One region of the Paenibacillus sp. LRG-1 genome, then DNA from elsewhere that is predicted to be linked to it. Evidence: riboswitches for the same ligand, from Rfam matches in the RefSeq annotation. Region 1 holds a riboswitch; the other holds the start of a gene.
What was found. A riboswitch is a leader RNA that binds a small molecule or an ion and turns the genes downstream of it on or off. The one in region 1 is predicted to bind S-adenosylmethionine.
Positions count from the first base shown of each region.

Region 2: linked by a shared signal. The riboswitch ahead of ACUUJN_RS21515 (methionine ABC transporter ATP-binding protein) and the one ahead of metA (homoserine O-acetyltransferase MetA) in region 1 are both predicted to bind S-adenosylmethionine.

Region 1 covers NZ_CM170126.1:1,736,175-1,743,792, forward strand. Annotated here, with positions in the region: gene ACUUJN_RS07710 (RluA family pseudouridine synthase) at 1-311, shown strand, start outside; gene ACUUJN_RS07715 (arsenate reductase family protein) at 355-720, shown strand; gene ACUUJN_RS07720 (5'-3' exonuclease) at 793-1,689, shown strand; gene ACUUJN_RS07725 (ROK family protein) at 1,913-2,791, shown strand; gene ACUUJN_RS07730 (HRDC domain-containing protein) at 2,958-3,965, shown strand; gene corA (magnesium/cobalt transporter CorA) at 4,127-5,062, opposite strand; SAM riboswitch class I at 5,614-5,739, shown strand; gene metA (homoserine O-acetyltransferase MetA) at 5,858-6,775, shown strand; gene ACUUJN_RS07745 (PLP-dependent transferase) at 6,900-7,618, shown strand, end outside.
Region 2 covers NZ_CM170126.1:4,856,281-4,863,898, reverse strand. Annotated here, with positions in the region: gene ACUUJN_RS21540 (DUF2515 family protein) at 1-594, opposite strand, end outside; gene ACUUJN_RS21535 (thioredoxin family protein) at 832-1,176, shown strand; gene ACUUJN_RS21530 (COX15/CtaA family protein) at 1,350-2,279, shown strand; gene ACUUJN_RS21525 (UbiD family decarboxylase) at 2,409-4,175, shown strand; gene ACUUJN_RS21520 (Cthe_2314 family HEPN domain-containing protein) at 4,227-4,952, shown strand; SAM riboswitch class I at 5,078-5,217, shown strand; gene ACUUJN_RS21515 (methionine ABC transporter ATP-binding protein) at 5,354-6,376, shown strand; gene ACUUJN_RS21510 (methionine ABC transporter permease) at 6,373-7,041, shown strand; gene ACUUJN_RS21505 (MetQ/NlpA family ABC transporter substrate-binding protein) at 7,116-7,618, shown strand, end outside.

The DNA of each region.
Region 1 (7,618 bases):
AAGTGTGGAACGGGGGAAGTCGCATCGGACTAAAGTTGGAATCTGGGCGTACGCACCAAATTCGAGTGCATATGACTTATATCGGTTGTCCGTTGATCGGAGATAAAATGTACCGGATTACACCCGATGATGCTGCGCAACGTGAACGATATGATCAGCTTGATGCCAGGATGCCTCGACAAGCCTTGCATGCCTCAGAGCTGTCCTTGGAGCATCCTGTAACCGGGGAGCGGCTGACGTTCTATGCTCCTCTACCTGAAGATATGGCTGAAATGCAGGAGCTATTAAGAGCGCAATATTTTTCAGAATAAAATATAAATAAGCTAGCGAAACCAAATGGAGGTTAATCTAGCGATGAGCCAACTGAAAGTATATCAGTATTCTAAATGCAGTACCTGTCGTAATGCAGTGAAATGGCTGCAAAACAAGGGACATGAGACGGAACTTATTCCTATTTTTGAACAGCCGCCCGGCCTGGAGGAATTGGAAGATTTAATTCGAAAAAGCGGGCTGGAGCTGAAAAAGTTTTTTAATACAAGCGGTGAGGTGTACAAAGAGCTAAAGCTGAAAGATAAGCTTGGAGACATGAGTCGTGAAGAGCAAATTTCGCTTTTATCCTCGAATGGTAGATTAATCAAACGCCCGATTGTAACCGACGGGAACAAAGTAACGATAGGATTCAAAGAGGAAACATTTGAGGGCACATGGGAAGCTCAATAACGCCCAATTTACACTCACGATATGTTATACTGTGGGGGTTAAATATTATGATGAATGGGAGCAATACAATCTGTGACACAACGCAATGAACAATCCGTAATGCTGGTTGACGGCATGGCCCTGCTATTTCGCGCTTATTATGCAACCGCCGCAAACGGTTATATCCGTCGTACAAAAGCTGGGGTGCCAACGAACGCCATCTATGGTTTTATTCGATATTTTTGGGATGCAGTCCAAACGTTTAATCCTACACATGTCATTTGCTGCTGGGATATGGGCGGAACGACATTCCGTGGGGAACATTTTGCTGCGTATAAAGGAAACCGAGCCGACGCACCAGATGATTTGATTCCCCAATTTACATTGATTCGTGAAGTGACGGACAGCCTCGGCATTCCCAACATTGGAGCGGAAGGCTTTGAAGCCGATGATTGTATCGGTACGCTTGCACGTCATTATTCGCAAAATGAGGACATGGATGTAATGATTCTCTCAGGAGATCATGATTTACTTCAATTAGTGGATGAGCGGACACGGGTCATTATTATGAAAAAAGGGCACGGCAATTATATGGTATACACCCCGGAGACCCTGCTGACTGAAAAAGGGCTTAAGCCACGTCAAGTGGTGGACCTTAAAGGCCTGATGGGGGATGCAAGCGATAATTATCCCGGAGTACGAGGTATTGGCGAGAAAACGGCACTCAAGCTGGTTCAGGAATACGACTCTATTGAGGGCATTCTGGAGAATCTGGATCAATTAACACCCTCAGTCCGTAAAAAAATTGAGAGTGATTTGGATATGCTGCATCTTTCACGCAAACTTGCTGAAATTCACTGTGGTGTACCTGTAGCATGTGCTTTGGATAGCTGTCTGCTGACGCTGGATCACGTGCAAATTGTAGACAAATTTGAGCAACTTGAAATGAAAAGCTTGTGTACATTGATGGGTGTCGCAACCGGATCTTAATAAAGCTGTTAGGCTTGATACGGACAATTTAAGTAAAGTAAGTAATATAGGGATGCTGACGCTTGGTGCGTTAGTGTCCTTATTTATATACCCATATGTCGACGGAGTTATATAGTCATGTGAAGGATTATATACAATTGCGATAAGGGGATTGACCTCAGGTACATTTCAGGTGAATATAGTGGAGAGAGAACCGGATTATCGAAAGGGGACAACAGCAACTATGACAGTATTGGGAGCAATTGAGGCAGGCGGTACCAAATTTGTATGTGGAATTGGCAACGAACGTGGAGAGGTACTGGAACGGGCGAGCTTTCCAACAACCACCCCAGCAGAAACAATGGAGAATGTCATCGCATTTTTTGAAGGCAAGGGCATTGAAGCATTGGGCGTAGGCTCGTTCGGGCCGATTGATCCTATCGAAGGTAGTGATACATATGGCTATATTACAACAACGCCAAAGCCACATTGGGGAAATTACAATCTGATTGGCAAACTGAAAGAGCATTTTGATGTGCCTATGGGGTTTGACACGGATGTGAATGGAGCAGCACTTGGTGAGTCTATTTGGGGTGCCGCCAAAGGATTGGACAACTGTCTGTATATTACGATAGGTACAGGCATCGGGGCGGGTGCTTTGGTTGGTGGAAAGCTGATACATGGATTATCCCACCCGGAAATGGGGCATATTCTGGTACGTCGTCACCCAGAAGATACTTACGAGGGGACATGTCCTTATCACGGAGATTGTTTGGAGGGACTGGCAGCAGGTCCTGCGCTCGAAAAAAGATGGAAGGTTAAAGGACATGAGCTTTCTGTCGATCACTCGGCCTGGGAAATGGAAGCGTACTATCTGGCACAGGCTTTAATGAGCTATGTATTAATCCTGTCACCGCAAAAAATTATTATGGGCGGGGGAGTGATGAAGCAGGACCAACTGTTCCCGCTCATTCGTACCAAGCTTCAAGAACTTTTGAACGGATACGTACAGCATTCGAGTCTGGCAACAGATATTGAGCAATATATCGTATCTCCGGGATTGGGTGACAATGCTGGATTGTGCGGTGCTCTGGCATTGGCAAAGGAAAAGCTGAATCATTAGAATTTATGGTTGACGGCACTCCAAGGTACGGTTATTATATAGGCAACAGTATAGTACGGCTCAAAAAGGGAAGCACCTTTCTTGCGAATACGCAGGATGGGTGCTTTTTTTTGCGTTTTTGTGTTGTGCGGGACTGTCTTTCAACGATATGAGGGAGGAAGAAATCATGGATATTGTATTTTTAAATCGCTTGTCCAAACGAAATGAACAGGGCTATGAGGACTTTGCTCAGGTATGGATTGGGCAGCATGAAGGGGGATGGAGTGCAGGCTGGAGCACACAGCATGTCCCGGATGAAAGTATAGACGACCTTTGGTATGAGGGCAGCTTGTGGCAGGAATTACTACATGTATACCGTCATGAGCTGGCGCTCAAAATGGCTGAGGGCTATAGGCCCTTAATCCATGGCGTATTTCATGAGCAAGAAGGATCATCAGGACGAGGACAAACGCTGCAAAAGCTGTATTGCTACAGTGATTTGTTTCCACGTGATGAAGTGTATGAGCAGTTGACGATGTGGAGACGGCAAAAGGCAGCAACGGAACGAAAAGCACCTTATTTTATCGCTACGAATCGGCTGCTTCGACTCATTAGCGTCTATCTTCCCCATACCGAAGAAGAACTGTTGGAACTGCCTGGTATGGGGCAGGGTAAAGTGTCGCAATATGGGACGGAGCTATTGGCTATTACGACACAAAATGACCGGACCACACCATTTCCGTTAAACTGGGTAACAGAGACGCTGGAAGAAGAAGTTTTTTTGTCATGGCTATACAAGCAAAAAGAGAACCAGTACAGGCAGGAGCTGAACAAATTCAGCCTAACTAGAACGATTATCGAAGGCATTTCGGACGGTCTTTCACTGGAGCATATCGGAATGAAGACAGGTTTGCATCGTAGAGAGATGATTGAAGCTGTGGAGCATTTGGACAGGGATGGCATTGATATGGAGAAGCTGATCCGCAAGGAGTTGGTGAATGTATCTGAGGAGGAGCAGGCAGCCATCTGGTCTGCTTATGAAGAGTTGGGGGATACGCTGCTCAAGCCCGTCATGCTGAAAGTGTATGGGGAAGAAAAGGCAACCGAAACAGGACTGGATCAAATTTACGAGCGTCTGCGTCTGATCCGTATACGGTTTCGTCATCAGCAGGTACCCGACCGACATGTTGGATAATATAGAACTGATTGAATAAAGCTAAAGTATTAAAGTACATTCAGGGTTCAACATACTAAAAAGCAGCAGCGAGTTCCACACAGGACACGGCTGCTGCTTTTTATGACCAAGCTGAAAATCGAAAAAAGTATCCAACTCGGTACTTTTCCCCCCTGTTCTTTTTAAACCCAGTCTTTCTTGCGGAAAATACAGAACATACTGACACCTAATGCCACCATAATACCAATGACGACAAAATAGCCATAACGTGTATGAAGCTCAGGCATATTATCGAAGTTCATCCCATATATTCCGGTAATGACTGTCAATGGCATAAATACGGTCGTAATTGCCGTAAACACACGCATAATTTCATTGGCACGGTTGGCGATACTGGATTGATAAGCTTCTCGAAGGTTACCCATCAAGTCGCGGTAAGTTTCAAAAGTCTCCGAAATTTTCACAGCATTTTCATAAATGTCGCTGAAATATTTTTGCAATTGATCGTCGATGAGCCGCAAATCCCGTTTGTTCAGGGTATTGATGACTTCTTTTTGTGGACCCAGCACTTTTTTCAGCCACAGAATCTCACTTCGTAAGCCGATGATTTCGTTCAAATGCGACTTTTTCGTATGCATTAGAATATCTTCTTCCAGCTTCTCAATGCGGACCTCAATCCGGTCACCAACCAGAAAATAGTTGTCAACAATCAAGTCGACCAACAGATACATAAAACGGTCAGGCTGGCTGACTTCTTGCTCCCACAGCATAGGCTTGAGGGTACGAAGCTCATTTATTTTCTGCTTGGTCACCGTAATGATAAAATGGCGGCCGAGAAAAATGTTCAAAGCTCGCAAAAATATTTCTTCATCATCAAAACGAATGCTATTTACAACGATAAAATAATGGCTTTCATAAATTTCAATCTTCGGACGCTGTTCTTCTTCACTCAAACAGTCTTCTACTGCAAGATCATGCATGGAAAATAAAGGCTGGAGCACTGTCAAATCATCGACATCGGCATCAATCCAATAAAAACCTTCTGCCGGTGCAGTAAGCGCCATTTCAATTTCTTCGACAGGGGTAAAAACCCCGTTGTTGACCAAACGGATTTTCATATATGTCACTCCTTATGCTCCGTCGTAACGGAAATACGTTTACCTTAAGCATAAGGAATGGACTCAGTTAGCCAGTTAGCCGGTGCGGGTAAGCGTGCACTCCCATCAAAAGCCGGAGGCTTTTGGAGCATGCAGAGCCTGGCGTCCCGTCTTTCGGCAAGCTGAAGTCATTCCTATGCTGTTGTTCAGGGATCGCCGCCTATTCGGACTCGGGTCGCCTTCCATTCCGGATTCACCTCTCAAATGGTCTTTTTTAGATTGCCACAGTATCGCAGGAAACACTCAAATCTGCACTACTGCTCCATATTTTTGCCTAATAGCACTTGTATAGTATAACGCTCGGCCTACGGCCTTTCAAGCGCAAAATCATGGGCTAAATCAACAGTAGTGGCAAGAGCTTCAACGATAGGAGGGATATGATTTAACCTATGGAAAAGGTAGACAAAATGTGAATGCAGGGTACAAATTTAAAAGTCCCATCTTGACGAAGCCCAGCCGATGCATTAAAGTGAACAACAAGAACTTTGTGAACCTAAAATGAATATAGCGAAATCTTATCAAGAGCAGGTGGAGGGACTAGCCCGATGATACCCGGCAACCGGCGATTTTAATCGCACGGTGCTAATTCTTGCAGGACGCGCGCTTTGTACAAAGAGCGTTGCCCTGACAGATGAGAGAGGCGCATATGGATACAAATATGACCTTTCTCTAACCTGAGAAAGGTCTTTTTATTATATGCCCGGCATCTCAACAAGACGATTTTCGCAAAACTTACCGAACAAGGAGTGAGTTTACATGCCGATTAAAATCCCAGACACGCTACCTGCCAAGGAAGTGCTGGAGGGCGAAAATATTTTCGTAATGGATGAAAGCTTGGCTTATCATCAGGATATTCGTCCGTTGCGTATCGCCATTTTGAATTTAATGCCTACAAAGGAGACGACGGAAACCCAACTGTTGCGCTTGGTCGGCAATACGCCGCTGCAAGTGGACGTCACGCTGGTGCACATGAAATCTCATGTATCCAAAAATACATCGCAAGAATATTTGAACATGTTCTATAAAACGTTTGACGAGATCAAGAACAGTCGTTTTGACGGCATGGTCATTACAGGAGCCCCGGTTGAACAGCTTGAGTTTGAGGATGTGAACTACTGGGAGGAGATCCAGCAAATCTTTGAATGGACGAAAACGAATGTAACTTCGACCATGCATATCTGTTGGGCCTCACAGGCAGGCTTATACCATCATTTCGATGTCCCAAAATACGGGCTCGACTACAAATGCTTTGGCGTATTTCCACACACTGTGATTAAACCTAAAGTAAAATTGCTACGCGGCTTTGATGAACTGTTTTATGCTCCTCACTCCAGACATACGGAGGTTCGGCGGGAAGATATTGATCATATTGCCGAATTAGAAGTTTTATCCGAATCCGAGGAAGCTGGAGTGTACCTCGTAGCCACGCTTGACGGTAAACAAATTTTTGTAACTGGGCATTCTGAATATGACCCGCTTTCCCTGAAATGGGAATACGACCGCGATGTGGGCAAAGGAATGGAAGTTGAAGTCCCCAAAAATTATTTCCCTAATGATGATCCCAAGCGCACACCACCCTCAATCTGGCGGGCACACGCCAATTTATTATTCTCGAATTGGCTGAACTATTATGTATACCAAGAAACACCTTACGATATCGGGCCCCAGATTTAAAAAGGGGCTTGTAGTTTACCCTTGTACAGTACCACCTTGCAGTAGCGCAGCAGTATAGTCTTTGACATCCATTTTTGCAGGATATGTTATAGCACCCACTATGGAAGTTAACAGGAGGATTCATATGAGTGAGAAACAGTGGAAAATCGAAAGCAGATTGGCACAAATCGGTTCAGTAGAGGAGCCAGTAACCGGGGCTGTTAATTACCCGATTTACCAATCTACGGCGTTCCGCCATCCCCGTCTAGGTCAAAGCACAGGATTTGATTACATTCGGACGATCAATCCCACGCGAAAGGTACTGGAAGAGGCTTCTGCTGCACTTGAATCTGGTGATGCAGGTTTTGCATGTAGCTCAGGTATGGCGGCGCTGCAAACGGTATTTGCATTGTTTGGACAGGGAGATCACCTCATTGTATCGCTGGATCTGTATGGCGGGACATATCGCTTGCTGGAGCGTATTTTATCTAAATTTGGTGTAACAGCAAGTTATGTGGATACGAATGATCTTGAAGCACTCGAACAGTCATGTCGACCGAATACCAAAGCTGTATTCATAGAAACACCTACAAATCCGTTAATGATGATCACTGATATTCGAGCGGTTGCCGAGTGGGCATCACAACATCAGTTGCTTACCATTGTAGATAATACGCTGCTAACCCCATATTTCCAGCGGCCATTGGAGCTGGGCGCGGATATTGTGGTACATAGCGCAACCAAATATTTGGGCGGACACAACGATGTGCTGGCAGGGTTGATCGTAACCAAAGGCAAAGAGCTATCAGCTGAAATTTCCTTCCTGCACAATTCCATAGGGGCCGTGCTTTCCCCGAGCGACTG
Region 2 (7,618 bases), 2.9 Mb from region 1:
CAACAAGTGAAAGCAACTCCGACCCAAATGACGGCTGTGCATGTAAAGTTGCAACTGCGGATAAGCGTCTTGAAAAATAAGGGCGTTACAGCGCTCCAGTAGCCGATACAGCCATTCCTTTTCCTGTTCACCGAACAGGTTGCCAATCAGTCCCCCTTTCAGATCGGTCATATTATAGCCGCCATTACGAGAAACCAGGTGGGCCAGTAATGCCCAATGTAACTCCGGGTAGCCACGATAGCATTCAAGGTAAGCGGCAGTGCGGGTAACGTTGCTGCGATTCTCCTGTGCTGTATCGTTCTTGATCCGTTCCAGTAGCTCACAGTCTGTTTCGCATAAGGGCATATTCAGAGAAGAGGGACGCGTAGCGGGTCCGTTCACCAGCATTATCGCTTCAGCTTCATTCATAGCGGCCTGTGCCGTATGATAATCCCACGCTAGTTCACGCAAGGGGGAGCGTAATTTGCGGGATTCGGTCCAAGCCGCCCGTTTGCCCTCCCAAGCTTCCTCTGCAACACGGGGAACGGAACCCAGTAACTTTAGCCCTCCTTGAAGCTGTCGAGATGCTGTATGGAGCCATTCGGTAAGAGACATGACTAAATTAACCTCCTTTCCAACTGCAAGCATCCCCGTATCCTGCCAAGTATGTTGGGTATGCTGTTAGGATGTCGACGCTTATGTGGATTCTTAAGTATATCTTTAGTATGCCTCAATGAGAGGGCTTCCAATCGGCATGTGAGTAGAATGGGGGAGTGTGCAAAAGCTTCACTTGGCGTTACAATAGAAAGTGCAATCTTTTCAGCACAAAAAGAATTTAAGGAGGAATCATCCATGCAAAAAATCGTCTCTCATGAAGACTTTAATAAGGCAATATCCACTCCGGGCGTTACGGTGGCTGTGTTTAAGGCGGACTGGTGTAAGGATTGTCATTTCATCGATCCGTTCATGCCTGATGTGGAACAACAATATGCAGATAAGCTTACATTAATTGAGATTGATGTAGAACAGGCCGAAAGCGTCAGTCAAGAGCAAAATGTATTGGGGATTCCTAGCTTTATCGCTTACAGTGAAGGGCGAGAACTGGTACGTCTGGTGAACAGACTGCGCAAATCCCGCGAAGAGATTGAGCAATTTTTGGATCGGGCTGTTGAAGTCCACGCGAGCTTAGCAAAATAACATCAAGACATTCAGAAAGCCGCTTCCTTCTCAGGGGGCGGCTTTCTCACGGACACGTTCACATTTTGTCAACAAAGCTCGTATGTCAAGGAACGATATATCAGTTATAATTACTTTAAGTGATCATTTCACAACATATAAAGTGAATAAATATTATATTTGGAAGGATACGGGTGAATTTGAATAACAAAATTAGAATATTAAAATGGCTGGCACTCGTAACATGTATTGTCATGTTTTTGGCTACCTTCGGTGGAGGTGTCGTGACGCGAACGGATTCGGGTCTCGGCTGTGGCCGGGAATTCCCGCTGTGCAATGGTAAGCTGGTTCCGGCACATACGATCGCATCCCTTATTGAGTTCTCTCATCGCTCTGTCAGTGCCATGGCCGGGATTCTTTCTATCGCCTCATTTGTTGGCTTTTTGCTGTTTATGAAGCATCGGAAGGATTTGCAGCTATTCTCGCTGCTTACGCTCATGTTTGTCATCATACAAGGTGCAATGGGGGCGTTGGCTGTCGTCTTCTCCCAATCGGCTGCAGTCATGGGACTGCATTTTGGCTTTGCGCTTATCGCCTTTGCCAGTGCGACTATGATGACGCTGGGGGCCTGGCAGGAGCATGCAGATTCACGCCACACCCCGCGTCTGATTCCTGGGCCTGTCAGTCGGGGCTTTCGTAACTTTATATGGTTATCGACGATCTATACCTATATTGCTGTCTATTCAGGGGCGTTGCTTAGTCACTCGGTCATCCAGAAGGTTTTAAATATTGGGGGCTTCATATCTCCACTGCTGCTTCATCAGATTTCAGCTGGTCTGCTGTTCGTCATTATCTTGGCTGTGGGTCACTACTCATACCGTTATCACCCGAACCACCGGGATATCCGTATATTGGGTGTCGTATCGGTCTTGTTAATCTTGCTTCAAGTGGTGATTGGAATTATCTTGTTGTACGTCAACAAACCTGAAATCTACATGTTTATCGTGCTGGGACATATGCTGGTGATTGCATCGTTGTTCTCCATCTTGGCTTATCTGAGCTATCGTGTATGGCAATTGTCACCGGACCGCAAGCTTGTTCCGACCCAAGCACAACGTACCTAAGCGTTCCATAGATCATAGTCAAGCGGATTTTTGCCCAAGAGGCGTTTAAACACGTATAATAGCATATAAGAAACAAACCAGGCCCGCGAGTTTCTCGAGGGCTTGATTTGCTTAGGAGGAGTCGTCCAGTTGATCTACCAGAATTTGCGCCAATTTATTGAAGCGCTGCGTAAAGAAAATCATCTTAAAATTATAGAGGCACCTGTCGATCCTTACCTGGAGCTGGCTGAGATTCATCGAAGAGTCATTGAGGAAGAAGGGCCGGCACTTCTGTTCACGAATGTAAAAGGAACCCCGTTTCCTGTAGCCAGTAATCTGTTTGGCACAAATCGCCGTGTGGACATGGCTTTTGGTCCGCGCCCAGAGCAGCTGATGGATGCGATTGTAGGAGCGACCAAAACATTGTTTCCACCTACACCCAAAGCATTGTGGAATGAACGTGGCCTGATTAAGGACATGCTAAAAGTAGGGCTAAAAACAGTATCTCATAGCGAGGCCCCTGTATTGGGAGTTCGCCGTACAGAGGCTCCGCTGGCACCACTGCCTAAAGTGACCAGTTGGCATGAGGATGGAGGGCCGTTTATTACGCTTCCACTCGTGTATACTGAGAAGCCAGGTCAGCCCAAGGATCATAATTTGGGGATGTACCGCATTCAGATTTATGATGATCAGACGACGGGCATTCACTGGCAAATTCATAAAGGCGGCGGTTTTCATTATCATGAAGCGGAACTGCGTAATGAGCCATTGCCTACGACGATTATCATCGGTGGCCCGCCTGCCCTGATTGCGTCTGCCATTGCGCCAGCACCGGAAAACTTGCCTGAGCTGTTGCTGGCTTCGCTTATTATGGGAGGCAAGCTGCCCATGACAGAAGACCCGCTTGGGGGTCACCGGATTCCAGCAGAAGCAGAATTTGCAATCAGCGGTTATGTACCGCCTCATGAACGCCGTCCGGAAGGCCCGTTTGGTGATCATTTTGGCTATTACTCATTACAGCATGATTTCCCTGTATTTCATGTCAAACATATGCATCACCGCAAGGATGCCATTTATCCGGCAACCATTGTAGGTAAGCCTCGGCAAGAAGACTACTATCTCGGTGAGTTTTTGCAACGTCTGCTGTCGCCTGCATATCCGCTTGTGATGCCTTCCGTCAAGTCCCTGTGGGCGTATGCGGAAACGGGTGTACATGCGCTAGCAGCGGCAGTGGTACGTGAAAGCTACTCCCGTGAAGCGCTTGTATCCGGTTTTACCATTTTGGGTCAAGGTCAATTATCGTTGACCAAGTTCCTGATGCTGACGGATCGAGTAATTGATTTATCTGACTTTAACCTACTGCTGGAAACCATTCTGGAGCGATTTAATCCAGCAAGGGATTTATTTATATTCAATCACACGTCACACGATACACTCGATTACACAGGCCGCAAGCTGAATCATGGCAGTAAGGCCATCCTGATGGGGATAGGTGAGCCTGTACGTGAATTGCCTCGTGCTTATGAGGGAGGCGATCTGCCGGGAATTCGTGAAATTGAGCCCTATTGCGGAGGTTGCCTCGTCGTATCGGGTGCGTCCTTTGAGCAGGAGCCTGAGCTGGCGGCACGTGTTTTGGAGCGATTAGCAGCGGGTGAGCAAGAGTGGCCACTCGTCTTCATTGTAGACGATGCCAAAGAAGTCGTTCGCTCTCAAGCCTCGTTCCTGTGGACGGTATTCACACGCTTTAACCCGGCTACAGATATGTACGCAGACAGCGAAGTGCGTTTGCATCATCTGAACTATAAGCTGCCGATTGTAGTGGATGCGCGTATGAAGCCGGGGTATCCAGATGAGGTGTTACCGCGTGAGGATATTGTTAAGCTTGTAGATCAACGATGGACAAGTTATTTCGCTTGACGCCCTAATTAAACCTACAGCCGGATTTTACATTTATAAGGAGGCGTAAGCATGATACGCAAGCTACTGGGTGAGCCACCACGTGTGAACAAAGGCATCCTGCTAGATGCCATGAATAGCATGTCAGCTATGTTGAACCTGCTGGAGCGGCAAATTCAGGCTGGTGGAGATCCGACCCACGATTTTCGGAAGGCGGATATTTTAACACGCGGTCTAATGTCATCTCTGGATGAACTGGAGCAGAGCCATCATGCTTCCGCCTTTTTCCGTATGAAAGTGAAAGCCGGATATGCTGAAGATATGAGTGAGGATGAAAAATCCGATTATGCATTATATGTTTTCTTTTATAAAGATGGGTTTGTTCGGGTTTTCTCTATTTTGGATAAGCTGGGTAACTGGCTAAATGATCTGTATGATTTAAAAACAGGGCAGTATAAGGCGCATTATTCGTATTTTACCGTGTTGCGGCAGCTCAAGTATCTCAAAATGCATCCTGTATTGACCGATAATTTAAATGATATCAAGGACACTTACAACGATGCCATCAATCGGCTGCGTAAGCGTCGGAATACGGAGATACACTATATGAATACGGAAATGCAGGATGATCTCTGGCAACGACACCGAGCTTTGTATGGAAAAATCCAACTGGAGGACCTCGATCACCATTTGGAAGATTTGCAGCAGGGCTTGGAAATGGTATGTCGGTCGCTGTCAAACGCCTTTACTTATACTGCGAAACAATGGGAGAACCGGGCAGTACGCCCAAAAATATGATAGAAAATATCCTTTGACAAAGCAATGTAAACTATCTATACTGAAACCTAGTTTCAGAAAAATGCTTGAATTATGTTTTTTTATATAAACTTAACGGACAGCTAAAGCTGGAGTTTAACATATTTTTCTTATCCAGAGAGGTGGAGGGACTGGCCCGATGAAGCCCGGCAACCCGTTCTTTCCCGGTGTAATACACTGGGAGGGAACATGATGGTGCTAATTCCTACAAAACCGCTAGAGTTATAGCGATTTTGGCAGATGAGAAAAGGTTCGCAAGGTGGGGCCCTTTTCATTCTGTGAAAGGGGCTCTTTTTTGTATAAATAAATAGCGATTTTATACAATCCTGAGAGATGACAATTGGTTAAAAGGGTAAGGAAGAAGTGAAGGGGGTCGCAGCACGTTGATAGAGCTTAAGCAGTTAACCAAGCATTATGGCAAAGGCAACCGACGCGTTAATGCGCTATCTGGGTTGAATCTTTCTATAAAGCGTGGAGAAATATTCGGAGTGATTGGTCACTCCGGGGCGGGGAAAAGTACATTGATCCGCTGTATTAATTTATTGGAACGCCCTACTTCAGGTGAAGTATGGGTAGACGGGGTAAACCTCGCTACTGTGAGTCAATCCCAGTTACAGAAGCAACGTCGAAAAATCGGAATGATTTTTCAGCATTTTAATTTGTTGTCTTCGGCAACGGTGTATGACAATATTGCATTTCCTTTGCGGTTGGTAAACACTCCCAGGGAAAAGCTGGACATGAAAGTTCGTGAGCTGCTGGAACTGGTGGGTCTGGAAGAACACAGTGGAAAGTATCCGTCACAGCTCTCAGGTGGACAGAAGCAGCGGGTAGGAATTGCACGGGCGCTGGCTAGTGATCCTCATGTATTGCTGTGTGACGAAGCGACTTCTGCGCTTGATCCGCAAACGACGGGGTCTATCCTGAAATTGTTGTTGGATATTAATCAGCGCTTTAATTTAACCATCGTGCTGATTACACATGAAATGCATGTCATTCAAAGCATTTGTGATCGAGTTGGCGTCATTCATCAGGGCGACATCGTGGAGCAAGGTCCAGTGGCGGAAGTATTTTTGAAGCCACAGCACCAGGTGACCAAGGACTTTATCCAACGGGAGTCAGAACATCCCGAGGAGCTGCAAGCAGCGATTGCGGCAGCAGGTGGCGGCGAGTCGGCGCAGGTAGTACGTATCTCCTTCTTGGGCAGTAAAACATATGATGCGATTCTGTCGCGTACGGCTCGAAGCACTGGTGTTGATTTTGCGATCTTGCAGGGAACCATATCTACGATTAAAAATGTACCCTATGGACAGCTGATCGTTCGTTTTGAAGGAAACCATGAAGATATAGAGCATACGCTGCGCGAAGTGTCTGGGCAAGGACTTGATGTGGAGGTGATCGGACAATGAGCGAACTTGATTTTTCACAAGTGAGTTGGGATGAGCTAGGGAATTCTACTCTGGAAACCCTTCAGATGCTCGGAGCATCCGCATTGTTCACCCTCATTATTGGTTTGCCGCTTGGCATATTATTGTTTCTGGCGAGTCGCTCCTCGTTAACTCTGATGAAGGTGATATACATTGTATTATCATTCATCGTTAACATTTTACGTTCCGTACCATTTATCATTTTGATCGTTGCACTTATTCCTTTTACACGATCGCTGGTAGGTACCTCGACCGGGGTGTTGGGAACCATTCCACCATTGGTTATTGGGGCTGCCCCATTCTTCGCACGTCTTGTCGAAACGTCTCTGCGTGAAGTGGACAAGGGCGTCATTGAAGCCGCACAAGCGATGGGTGCCTCGACAGGACAAATTATCCGGCGTGTGCTGTTACGTGAGGCACTTCCGGGTCTGCTCGCTGCATTAACCATTACCGTCGTTACACTCGTATCCTACACGGCAATGTCCGGGATGATCGGGGGCGGTGGACTGGGTACACTGGCTATCAACTACGGCTATTATCGTTATGAAACGGCTGTCATGATCGTTGCGGTCGTGCTGATGGTCGTATTGGTACAATTGCTGCAAATGGCGGGAGATCGTCTCGTGCGGCATTATACTCGAAAATAGGGAAAACATATAGATATCCTTATTGATCAGGACGTCTGATCCTGAATATTACAAATTATTGGAGGGGTAATAACATGAAGAAATGGGTATTGGCTGTACTAAGCTTGACATTAATTGCGGTGCTGGCGGCTTGCGGTACAAAGAGCACAACATCGGATACAAACAATGCGACCGAAAATACAGGCGGATCACCACGTGAAGTGGAGCTGAAAATTGGAGCTTCTCCTGTGCCGCATGCGGAAATTTTGGAAGCGATCAAGCCTCAGTTGGAAAAAGAAGGGGTTCGTCTCCAAGTCGTTCAGTTTAACGACTATGTACAGCCGAACGTACAATTGTTTGACAAGCAACTGGATGCTAACTTCTTTCAACATGTACCTTACTTGGATGTGATGAACAAAGAGCGCAAAATGGATCTGGTTTCTGTGGGCGCAGTTCATTTGGAGCCATTCGGTATCTACTCCCAAAAATATAAAAAGCTTGATGAAATCCCAGATGGCGCAACTGTAGCCATTCCGAACGATGCGACAAACGGAGGCCGCGCATTGCTGTTGTTGGAGAAACAAGGTCTGATCAAGCT